Regions from separate parts of the Paenibacillus azoreducens genome, predicted to be linked through region 2. Evidence: predicted binding sites of a transcription regulator. Region 2 holds the regulator's gene; each other region holds the start of a gene.
What was found. The regulator NrdR, encoded in region 2, represses ribonucleotide reductase genes. The targets are predictions, from matches to a motif close to AACACNATATATNGTGTT.

Region 1 (3,283 bases), 300 kb from region 2:
GAGACGGCTTTGGCGGAAATATTTGAACGCGAAATACGGTTCGATGCCTGTCGATGTCCCGACCATGGTCCCTGTGCTTCCGGTCGGAGCTTGCGTAATGATGGTTACGTTGCGGATGCCGTTTTCCCGGATCGCCGCTCCTACCTCCGGATATACCTCGGTCATATTTTTCATAAAGCCGCTTTGCAAATAAAGCTCGGCGTCAAGGGCCTGGAAGGAACCTTTTTCCTTGGCGATTTCAGTGGATGCCAAATAAGCTTCGCGGGCGATAAATCCGTACAGTTTGTCCAGGAATTCCAGTGATTCCGGGCTGCCGTAGCGGACTTTCAGTTTGATCATCAGCTCTGCAAGCCCCATCGTGCCGAGACCGACGCGGCGTTCGTTCTTCTGGTTTTTTTCGTTTTCTTCAAAATGATACGGCGTCTTGGCAATGACATTATCCAGGAATCGTACAGAATAATGCGTAGTCAACGCCAAATCGTCCCATGCTACGTCCTGCTTGTCTTCGTCATAAAACTTCGAAAGGTTGATCGCCGACAGATTGCACACGCCCCATGCAGGCAGCCCCTGCTCGCCGCACGGATTGGTGCAGATGATCGGGTTGAAATACCAGCTGTTGGACATTTGGTTGTAATATTCCATAAATACAACGCCTGGTTCTGCGGATTTCCATGCCGATTCGATAATGGTATGCCAGATTTCACGCGCTTTGACCGTGCGGTAGTGGATTACGGCGCGGCCTTCCTTTTTCCATTTATCGAGATCGCCGTCCCAGATTTCATCGTAATTCGGCTCGTTCGTGTCCGGGAAAACAAGCTCCCAATCCAGATCCTCCTTGACCGCCTTCATAAAATCATTGCTTACGCAAACGGAAAGGTTCGCGTTCGTAACTTGTCCCATCGTTTGCTTGACGGTGATGAAATCCAGCACATCCGGGTGCCAGTCATTAATCATCAGCATAAGCGCGCCCCGGCGGCTTCCGCCCTGCTCAATCAGGCCGGTCGTATAGCTGAACAATCCTCCCCAGGAAACGGCTCCGCTGGAAGAACCGTTAACTCCCTTGACGATCGCTCTGCGCGGACGCAAAGAAGACAGATTGATCCCGACACCGCCGCCGCGAGCCATAATTTCCGTCATTTCGGACAGGGTAGCCATGATGCCTCCACGGCTGTCTTTCGGCGATGGAATGACATAGCAGTTAAACAGCGTCAGCTCATCGCTGGCGCCTGCCCCCGCCGCAATCCGGCCGCCCGGAACCAGCTTCCAATCATCCAGTACCGAGCGGAATTTCTCCCGCCATTCCTCCTGCAGCTCCGGCGTTTCTTCTACGGAGGCCATCGCTCCGGCCAGGCGGTCCCACATCTCCTCCGGTGTTTTTTCAATGTTCAGCGTTAACCGTTCCACATCCGATTCCACAAGTTCGCCGCGGCGGGTTTTAACCGTCACTTTATTGCCGTCCCGGTTTACGATCTCGCCAACTTCTTTGGTCGGAAATTTCGGATCGTCTTTGGTCAGCACCAATACGACATCCCCAACCTTGGCATGACTGGAATCCGCATCTTTCCACGCATACCGGTCCAAAAAGATTTTTTCGCTTAATCCCTCAAGTTTCTGCTTTCGTTCGTTCATGCTCAAACATTAAACCTCCCATGAAATTTGCTTAAATCCACCCTAATTTATCGTTTTCTCATCTGATGATCCGTTAGTCATATATAAGGCGCCACTTCCTGAAACAAAGCCCATACGCACCATATATTGTGCACATTGCTAATTATACAATACCATATGTTGTGACTCTACAGAGTACATCTGAGAATTTCAAGGCTGAACAGTCCTCTTCGCCGGACAAACTCTCCTTTTCTGCTTTTATCTCACTTTTTTGATTTTTTGTCTATGAATCTGATCATGAAAACATCCATCGCCTAATTTAACCCCTGTTCTTTCCCGCCCTGTTATGAACTCTTTCGTTTACGTGCATACTACACATACGTAGGTATACGACGAAGAGAAGGAGGTACGGATATGAACAATTCCCCAACCCCCAGCGGGCAGGCGCTTGATCTTCCGGTTCCTCTGCATATCGACCGCAGCTGGCTTGAGGAGCTGAGCAGCCGGTTGGACAAAGGCGGACCCTGGGGAGACTGGAAGCTGGCGCAGCTGGCCATTCAAGGCGAAGAAGCCCGTCTGGTTACCAGTTTCGACGAACTTCAGTGCCTCAAGCATTTGTACGGCCTTTCCCCGCTCCCCCATCAGGTGGACACGGCGCGCAGGGTGCTGTTTGAAATGTCCGGCAGAGCGATTTTGGCCGATGAGGTCGGACTTGGCAAAACCATCGAGGCAGGCCTGATTTTAAAAGAATATATCATTCGCGGCCTCGTATCCAAAGTATTGATTCTCGTGCCGGCTTCTCTAGTGCTGCAGTGGGTGCGCGAGCTAAACAGCAAATTCGGCATTCCCGCCGTTGCCCAAAAAAAAGCCTACACCTGGCATTCCGATATTGTCGTCGCTTCGATCGATACGGCGAAACGCGACCCGCACAAGGATTTTCTGCTGGAACAGGAATATGACATGCTGATCATCGATGAAGCCCATAAACTGAAAAACAAAAAAACGACAAACTATCAATTCATCCAAAAGCTGCGGAAGAAATACTGCCTGCTCTTGACGGCAACTCCGGTGCAAAATGACATGACCGAGCTGTTTAATCTGATCACCTTGCTCAAACCCGGACAGCTAGGCCGCCAAGGAGACTTTGCCACCAATTTCGTAGTCGGAAAAAGACAGCCGAAAAATCAGGAACAGCTTAAAGACGAACTGGCCAAAGTAATGATCCGCAATCGCCGCGGCGAAGGCCCGGTTCATTTTACAAAACGCCATGTAAGCAATGTCAGTCTGCAGCTGTCGCCTGAGGAGCAGGCGCTGTATGACGGCGTGACGAACTTCGTGAAGGAACAATACCAGGCCTCCGGCGGCAATCTAAGCAGCATGCTGTCGCTTGTTACCTTGCAGCGGGAAGTATGCAGCAGCCGTGACGCCGTATTTCTGACGCTTGTGAATCTCTCCAAAAAAATTCCGGACGAGTCGCCGCTTACAGCCAAGGTCTGGGAACTGGTAAATGCGATTAAAGCAATCCAAGCCAATACCAAAGCCGAAAAAACGATCGAACTGATCCGGCAGATGGACGATAAGGTGATCGTGTTCACCGAATACCGCGCCACCCAGGAATATTTGCTGCAATATTTTCAGAAGCACGGCCTCATTTGCGTACCCTACCGGGGAGGCA
Region 2 (3,283 bases):
CTTGAGTCCATGTTTGAGCGTGTGATGGTCGTATATGCTCCGCAGTCCGTTCAGCAACAACGATTGATGCAGCGGAGCGGATTGAACGGGGACGAAGCGATGGCGCGGATCCGTTCACAGATGGACATCGAAGAGAAGAAGCTGAAGGCGGATATCGTCATTGATAACAGTGGGAGCGCAGAAGAGACGAAACATCAAATTGATGAGTTTTGGCTTCGGTCAGGTTGCGTATGAAGGCTTTACGATTTTTGCGAAAAAAACGTGTGCTTCTCCTGCTGTTTATCGGCTTTGTAGCCGTATTGTTTTTCAGCACCAACTGGATGTCCTGGTTTTACCCTATATACTACAAGGAACATATCCGTGCACAAGCGGAGCGTTATGACGTGGACCCGTTTTTGGTTGCTTCCATCATTCGGGTGGAATCCAATTATAAGCTCGGCAAAGAATCGAAAAAAGGAGCGCTTGGCCTGATGCAGCTCATGCCGGACACGGCTCAATGGGCGATGGAACAGGCTAAACTTCCGGAAGTGACGATGGACCATATCAAACATAAACCTGAGGCCAGCATTGCCATCGGGACATGGTATCTAAAAAAATTGAACACCCAGTTCAAAGGCAATCGAATTGCCGTTATTGCGGCTTATAATGCCGGGCCAGGAAACGTGGATGGATGGCTTAAAAAGGGAGTATGGGATGGAACGCTGGATTCCCTTAAGGACGTTCCTTTCGGTGAAACAAGGCACTATGTACAACGGGTGATTTATTATTATAATCAATATACGCGGATTTACAGCGATTTTTGAGAATCATCACAAAAGAAGTATTGAAGCAGCTTACGGGCCGCCTCAATACTTCCGGGAGTACGCATGTATTATTGGAATTGACCAGCAAGTTGTTGTTCAGCCAGGGTTACCAGACGTTTTGTGATGAGTCCCCCGAGCGAACCGTTCTCATAGGAAGTCATGTTGCCTTGGTATCCGTCTTGTGGGATGGAGATACCCAATTCCTGAGCCACTTCGTATTTCATTTGGTTCAGGGCTGCAGTAGCTTTAGGTACTACAAGGTTGTTAGAGCTGTTGTTTTGAGCCATCGATGTTCACCTCCTTGCTGTTTGTAAAAGTATTATGTCTCAAAGATTGAATCTTCATAACTTTTTTTATATATTTCCCGCTTGGAAATATAAGGTTCTTTTTCGGACGCTGCTGTGCCGTTAAATGCCGGGGGAACGAACCCCAATACACCAAATGTAAAGATAAAGGAAGTGAGTTTGCATGAAATGCCCGTACTGTGATTACGCAGGCACCAAGGTGCTGGATTCCCGTCCGGCCAATGACAACAAATCGATCCGCCGCAGACGTGAATGCGAAAGATGCAGCCGGCGTTTTACGACGTTTGAAATGGTGGAGGAGACGCCGCTGATCGTCATTAAAAAAGATGGAAGCCGTGAGGAATTCAGCCGGGATAAAATCCTGCGCGGCCTGATCCGTGCCTGCGAGAAGCGCCCTGTATCCGTGGAGCAGCTGGAGGCGATTGTCTCCGAAGTCGAAAAATCACTCCGCAACACGGCAGTCGCCGAGGTTGAAAGCCGTCAGATCGGCGAATTGGTGATGGAACAGTTGTATCCTGTGGATGAGGTGGCCTATGTGCGCTTCGCATCCGTGTACCGGCAGTTCAAAGATATCAATATGTTTATGAAGGAACTTAAAGGTCTCCTTTCGAAAAATACGATGCCTGACTCTGTTGATTGATTATGCAGGGTGCGCTAGGTATAAGCAGAGATCAGGATATGCTGCCCGGAGCTGCTCTACCGAAGCGGTTTATGATTAATTATAAAAGCGCGGTGACAAGCCGCCAAAAGACGCAAAGTGCTTGATGGGAAAACAAGCTGCTTGCGTCTTTTTTTGCATCAAAATGAATCGGAAGGACGGAAGTGTAATGGAGTATTTCACATACTGCAGCCATTCGTAGGGAAGTTCTGAAATAAAATTTAATTTTGTTGAGCCTGATCGAAATTAATTTGCGAAAATGGATTGACAATCGCGAAAAATCAAATGTAAGATAATAACATATATGGGCTGTTATAATAAAATTGCATCGGCAGTTATAGGAAGGGGGATTGGTTTGCCTAGTATTGAAAGCGTTTTAAATGTAAAAAAGACTAAAAGCAGGATGTATAAACGGAATATTTTGAAAGAACATGCGCTTGCTTACGTTTTTTTGGCGCCTTCGATGATTTTATTTATTATGTTTTTATTTTACCCGATGCTGAAGTCCGTTTATTTGAGCATGACGATTACCGATCCACGCGGACAGGTAGCCGAATTCGTCTGGTTTGAGAATTTTGCGGCCTTGTTCAAGTCGCATCAGCTGTATTCCAATTTGAGCGTAACCTTGATGTTTATTTTGTACACGGTGCCGACCTCGTTGATCTGGTCTTTGTTTTTAGCTGCCATTACCCATAACAAGCTGCGGGGGATGAAGATATTTCAGTTTATCTTTTCGCTGCCTATCGTTATTTCAGTGGGGACGGGTTCGATCATTTGGTTTCTGCTCTTTCATCCGACCGCCGGCATGCTGAATTATTTTCTGAGCCTGGTTCATATCGGGCCGATTCCGTGGCTGACCGATCCGGCATGGGCGCTTATGTCCATCTCGCTCATGACGATTTGGATGAACATGGGCTTTTTGTACATTGTGTTATCCAGCGGTTTGCAAGGCATTCCGGAAGAACTTTATGAAAGCGCTAAAATCGATGGCTCCGGGCCTGTCCGTACGTTTATGCGCATCGTGCTCCCTCTTCTTTCCCCGACGATTTTTTTCGCGTTGATCGTGTCGGTGATCGGGGCTTTCCAGGCTTTCGGCCAAATTCATATTTTGACCAGAGGCGGTCCGATCAACTCCACCAATGTCATTGTCTATTCCATCTACCAAGACGCCTTCGTTAATTTCCGCTTCGGAATCGGCAGCGCCCAGGCACTCATTTTATTTGTTATTATTTTGCTGCTGACCGTGCTGCAGTTTAAAGTTCTGGAAAAGAAGGTGCACTATCAATGATTGCAAAACGAACCACGCCGCTTTTGTTGTATTCGCTGCTTGCCATTTTAGCGCTGGCCGTGCTGTATCCGCTTATTTTTACGGTGCTTTCATCGTTTATGACCGAAAATGAGGTATCCAACTTTCCGCCTCCGCTGTTTCCGACCCATCTGTATCTCGACAACTTCAAGGAGGCCATTGCCGGGTTTCCAATTATTCGGTTTATTTTAAACAGCTTTATCGTCTCGAC
Region 3 (3,283 bases), 450 kb from region 2:
ACATGCCCATCTTCGGCGCCGCATGCCGGACAATTTTCGGCGATAATGCCGCTGTAACCGCAGCTTTTGCAGCGATCGACAGGATGGTTGATCGAGCCGTACCCGATTCCATTCTCCGCCATGCAGCGCACGATCCGGTCCAAGGCCGCCGTATTGTGAATCACGGACCCATCCACTTCCACATAAGTGATATGCCCGGCATTGCAAAGCTCATGATAAGGAGCTTCCAATTTGATTTTTTGTGCGGCCGTAATCGGATAATAAACGGGGATATGAAATGAATTCGTGTAATAATCGCGGTCCGTAACCCCCGGAATGTTTCCGAATTGCTCCCGGTCCTTTTTCACGAACTTGCCTGACAAACCCTCGGCAGGCGTAGCGATCAATGTGAAATTCAGGCCGCTCTCCTCAGTTTCGCGGTCCATGCGTTCACGCATCGAGCGAATGATTTCCAGTCCCCGTCGCTGCAGCTCGGGATTTTGCCCATGATGTTCCCCGTAAAGAGCAGTCAATGATTCGGCCAGCCCGATAAAACCGATGCTAAGGGTGCCTTGCTTCAGCAACTCTCCCAGTTGATCATGGGGTCTCAGAAACTCCCCTCCCCGCCATACGCCTTGGGAATATAGGAAACGATAATTGCCCGCCTTTCGGCCCGCCTGATAGCGAAAACGCTCATGAAGCTGTTTGACCGCCATATCCACTGCTTCCATCAGCCGCCGGTCAAACTCGGCCGGGGTTGCGGATAAAAGCGCCAGTTTGACAAGATTGATCGATGTAAAAGAGAGATTGCCCCGGCCAATCGCGTTTTCTTCCCCATTGACATTGCCCATCACGCGTGTGCGGCAGCCCATATAGCAAACTTCGCTTTCCGGCGTGCCGCGGTCATAAGCTTTGTTGAACGAGGCATCCAAAAAGGAAAAGTTCGGGAACATCCGGCGGGCCGTCGTCTCCAGGGCCAGCTTGTACAAATCATAGTTTGGATCTTCCGGCTGAAAATTCACCCCTGATTTCACCTTGAAGATCTGGATTGGAAAAATAGGCGTCTCCCCATTCCCCAAACCGCGCTGCGTAGCGAGCAGCAGCTGCCTCGTCAGCATTCTTCCGTATGCCGATGTGTCCGTGCCATAATTAATGGATATGAACGGAACCTGTCCTCCGCCTCTTGAGTGCATAGAATTTGCATTATGTACAAAAGCCTCGCATGCCTGAAACACGTCGCGTTCGGTCATTTTCCACGCTTCCTGCTCCCGGTCGAAATTTTCGGGCAAGGGCAGCTCCTCCAGCAGCTGCAGTTTCTTCTCATATGTCTTCCGTACATAAGGCGCCAGATCGTAATCAAACATCGGAAAAGCTTGTCCTCCATGCTGCTGGTTCTGGTTGGCCTGCAAAATAATCGACGCAAGCGCCATGGCGCTTTTAATGTCCTGCGGTTCGCGCATATGGCCGTGACCGGTGTTAAACCCTCCCCGCAAAAGTTTGCCCAGCGGAATCTGGCAGCATGTCGTCGTGCCTGCGGCATAGAAATCAAGGTCATGCGGGTATAAAATATTTTGGTCTATAGCTTCCTTGACTTCCGGTGATAACAGGTTCTCATAGGTATACAATCTGGCGCTTTCGCTCCCAAATTTGCTCATGAGTCCCATAGGAGATTTTCCGTCCACATTGGCGTTTTCCTGAAGCAGTTCTTGATTGCCTGCATGTATCATTTCATGGAAGGAACTCCAGAGCTGACTGATTTCATCCTGCTTGCTAACATTCATCAAATCTTCCTCCTTCACGACGTTCAGTGAGGTGGTGTCAAGCCACTCAACACTACATATGGTAGTAAAAACAAATTCACTACACTATATCTATTGTCACAGCGAAAAAGAAAGACTGATGCTGATGCTCTCGAACCTCATCCTCATGAAAGCGTCATCACAGGGTTAAAAAAAGGCCCCGGCAGAAATCCGCAGCTGTAGCATAAAGATTCGAGCGGATGCCCGTGCATGACTTTGACCCGCAAATAAGATTCTCCCGTCTTCTCTAGAAGGGTCAAAACATACCTTAGCATCTTGGCACCCAGTCCCTGGCCCCTATAAGACGAATGTACGGCAAGCACGTAAATGGAAGGAATGCGGTCTTCCGCCGTTTCGATTAAACAGACACCGATCAACGCATGTGTAGCGGCATCATAAAGCAGGCAGGAAGCTGTGAGAGCGCTTTTCGGACTATATCCGGCATACTTGCGAAGATTAGACAGAACGGCAGAGAATGAACCCGCAGCCGCCCCCGGATTGTCTCCTTCATGATGTTCAATTCCAGAGAATATGCCCGCAGGGATGCCAAATTTCTTTTCGGGCTCTCCATAAACATGTTTAAACAAAAATAAACCAATCTCCCGTTCCAGCTTCAGCCTCGGTTCATCGGAATCCAGAGCCGCCTCGACCGGGCGGCAAATGATATTTTGTTCTGCCAAACCGGTATAAGCGGAAGTAGGACGCAGCATCCAGCGGTAGCGGTATGGCTCCGGCCAAAAACCCGCTCTGATGTACGCATCCTCTTGACCTTCCGGCACATCCAAGGCTTGAAGAGGCAGCTCCCGTTCCCCCATTTGCCGCATGGCTTGGGTAATCCGTTTAATCAGCCCGGGACTCGTCTCAAATGGAGGGACCGTAAACAGATTACGAATTCCGCTATCCGAGAGCGCAACCCCTCCCAGAAGCCGATCACCTTGCTTAAGCCAAAAAGGCGCATACCCCTCGGGCAGAAGCACGGAGAGTCCGGTCAGCCGGTGAAAGCCGTCTGCAGCCTGACTGTAATAAACAGAGCAGTACCGCTCCCACACTGCGAATTCAGCACGGCTTAAATCCAGCGAGTCAGCGGGATCAAGAGGAAGCAAATTATCCTGACTTATTTTATAGTCCATATCGCACCCCTTTTAGGGTTGTTTAGAATATGCCACTTACGGTGCGGTTTCTATGACACTTTAAGTGACTGAAGGTTAAAAAGGCTCCCCTCACAATTTTACGCTCAGGCGATACGATTTCATGCCACTTGATGTTGCGATTCCTATGGCATTCGATGGTGCGGTTTATATGCCACTTATCGGTGCGATTTATATTACATTTGATGGTGCCGTTTATACGCACTTAGCGGTGCGAAATCTATTTCATTTCATGGTGCCATTTATATGCCACTTAGCGGTGCGAATCTATTAAATTTCATGGTGCGGTTTCTATGCCACTTTAACGGTGCGATTTATATTACATTTCATGGTGCGGTTTCTATGCCACTTAAAAGT

Region 1: L6442_RS23525 (adenosylcobalamin-dependent ribonucleoside-diphosphate reductase) is a predicted target of NrdR. The motif match lies at 1,745-1,762, and genes of this name have one in related genera.
Region 3: L6442_RS22910 (anaerobic ribonucleoside triphosphate reductase) is a predicted target of NrdR. The motif match lies at 1,809-1,826, and genes of this name have one in related genera.

Annotation. Positions count from the first base shown of each region.
Region 1 covers NZ_AP025343.1:5,301,984-5,305,266, forward strand. The annotation lists gene L6442_RS23525 (adenosylcobalamin-dependent ribonucleoside-diphosphate reductase) at 1-1,629, opposite strand, end outside; gene L6442_RS23530 (DEAD/DEAH box helicase) at 2,023-3,283, shown strand, end outside.
Region 2 covers NZ_AP025343.1:5,603,684-5,606,966, reverse strand. The annotation lists gene coaE (dephospho-CoA kinase) at 1-234, shown strand, start outside; gene L6442_RS24850 (lytic transglycosylase domain-containing protein) at 231-803, shown strand; gene L6442_RS24845 (alpha/beta-type small acid-soluble spore protein) at 872-1,090, opposite strand; gene nrdR (transcriptional regulator NrdR) at 1,272-1,748, shown strand; gene L6442_RS24835 (carbohydrate ABC transporter permease) at 2,071-3,054, shown strand; gene L6442_RS24830 (carbohydrate ABC transporter permease) at 3,051-3,283, shown strand, end outside.
Region 3 covers NZ_AP025343.1:5,150,118-5,153,400, forward strand. The annotation lists gene L6442_RS22910 (anaerobic ribonucleoside triphosphate reductase) at 1-1,760, opposite strand, end outside; gene L6442_RS22915 (GNAT family N-acetyltransferase) at 1,904-2,908, opposite strand; gene L6442_RS22920 (hypothetical protein) at 3,030-3,200, shown strand.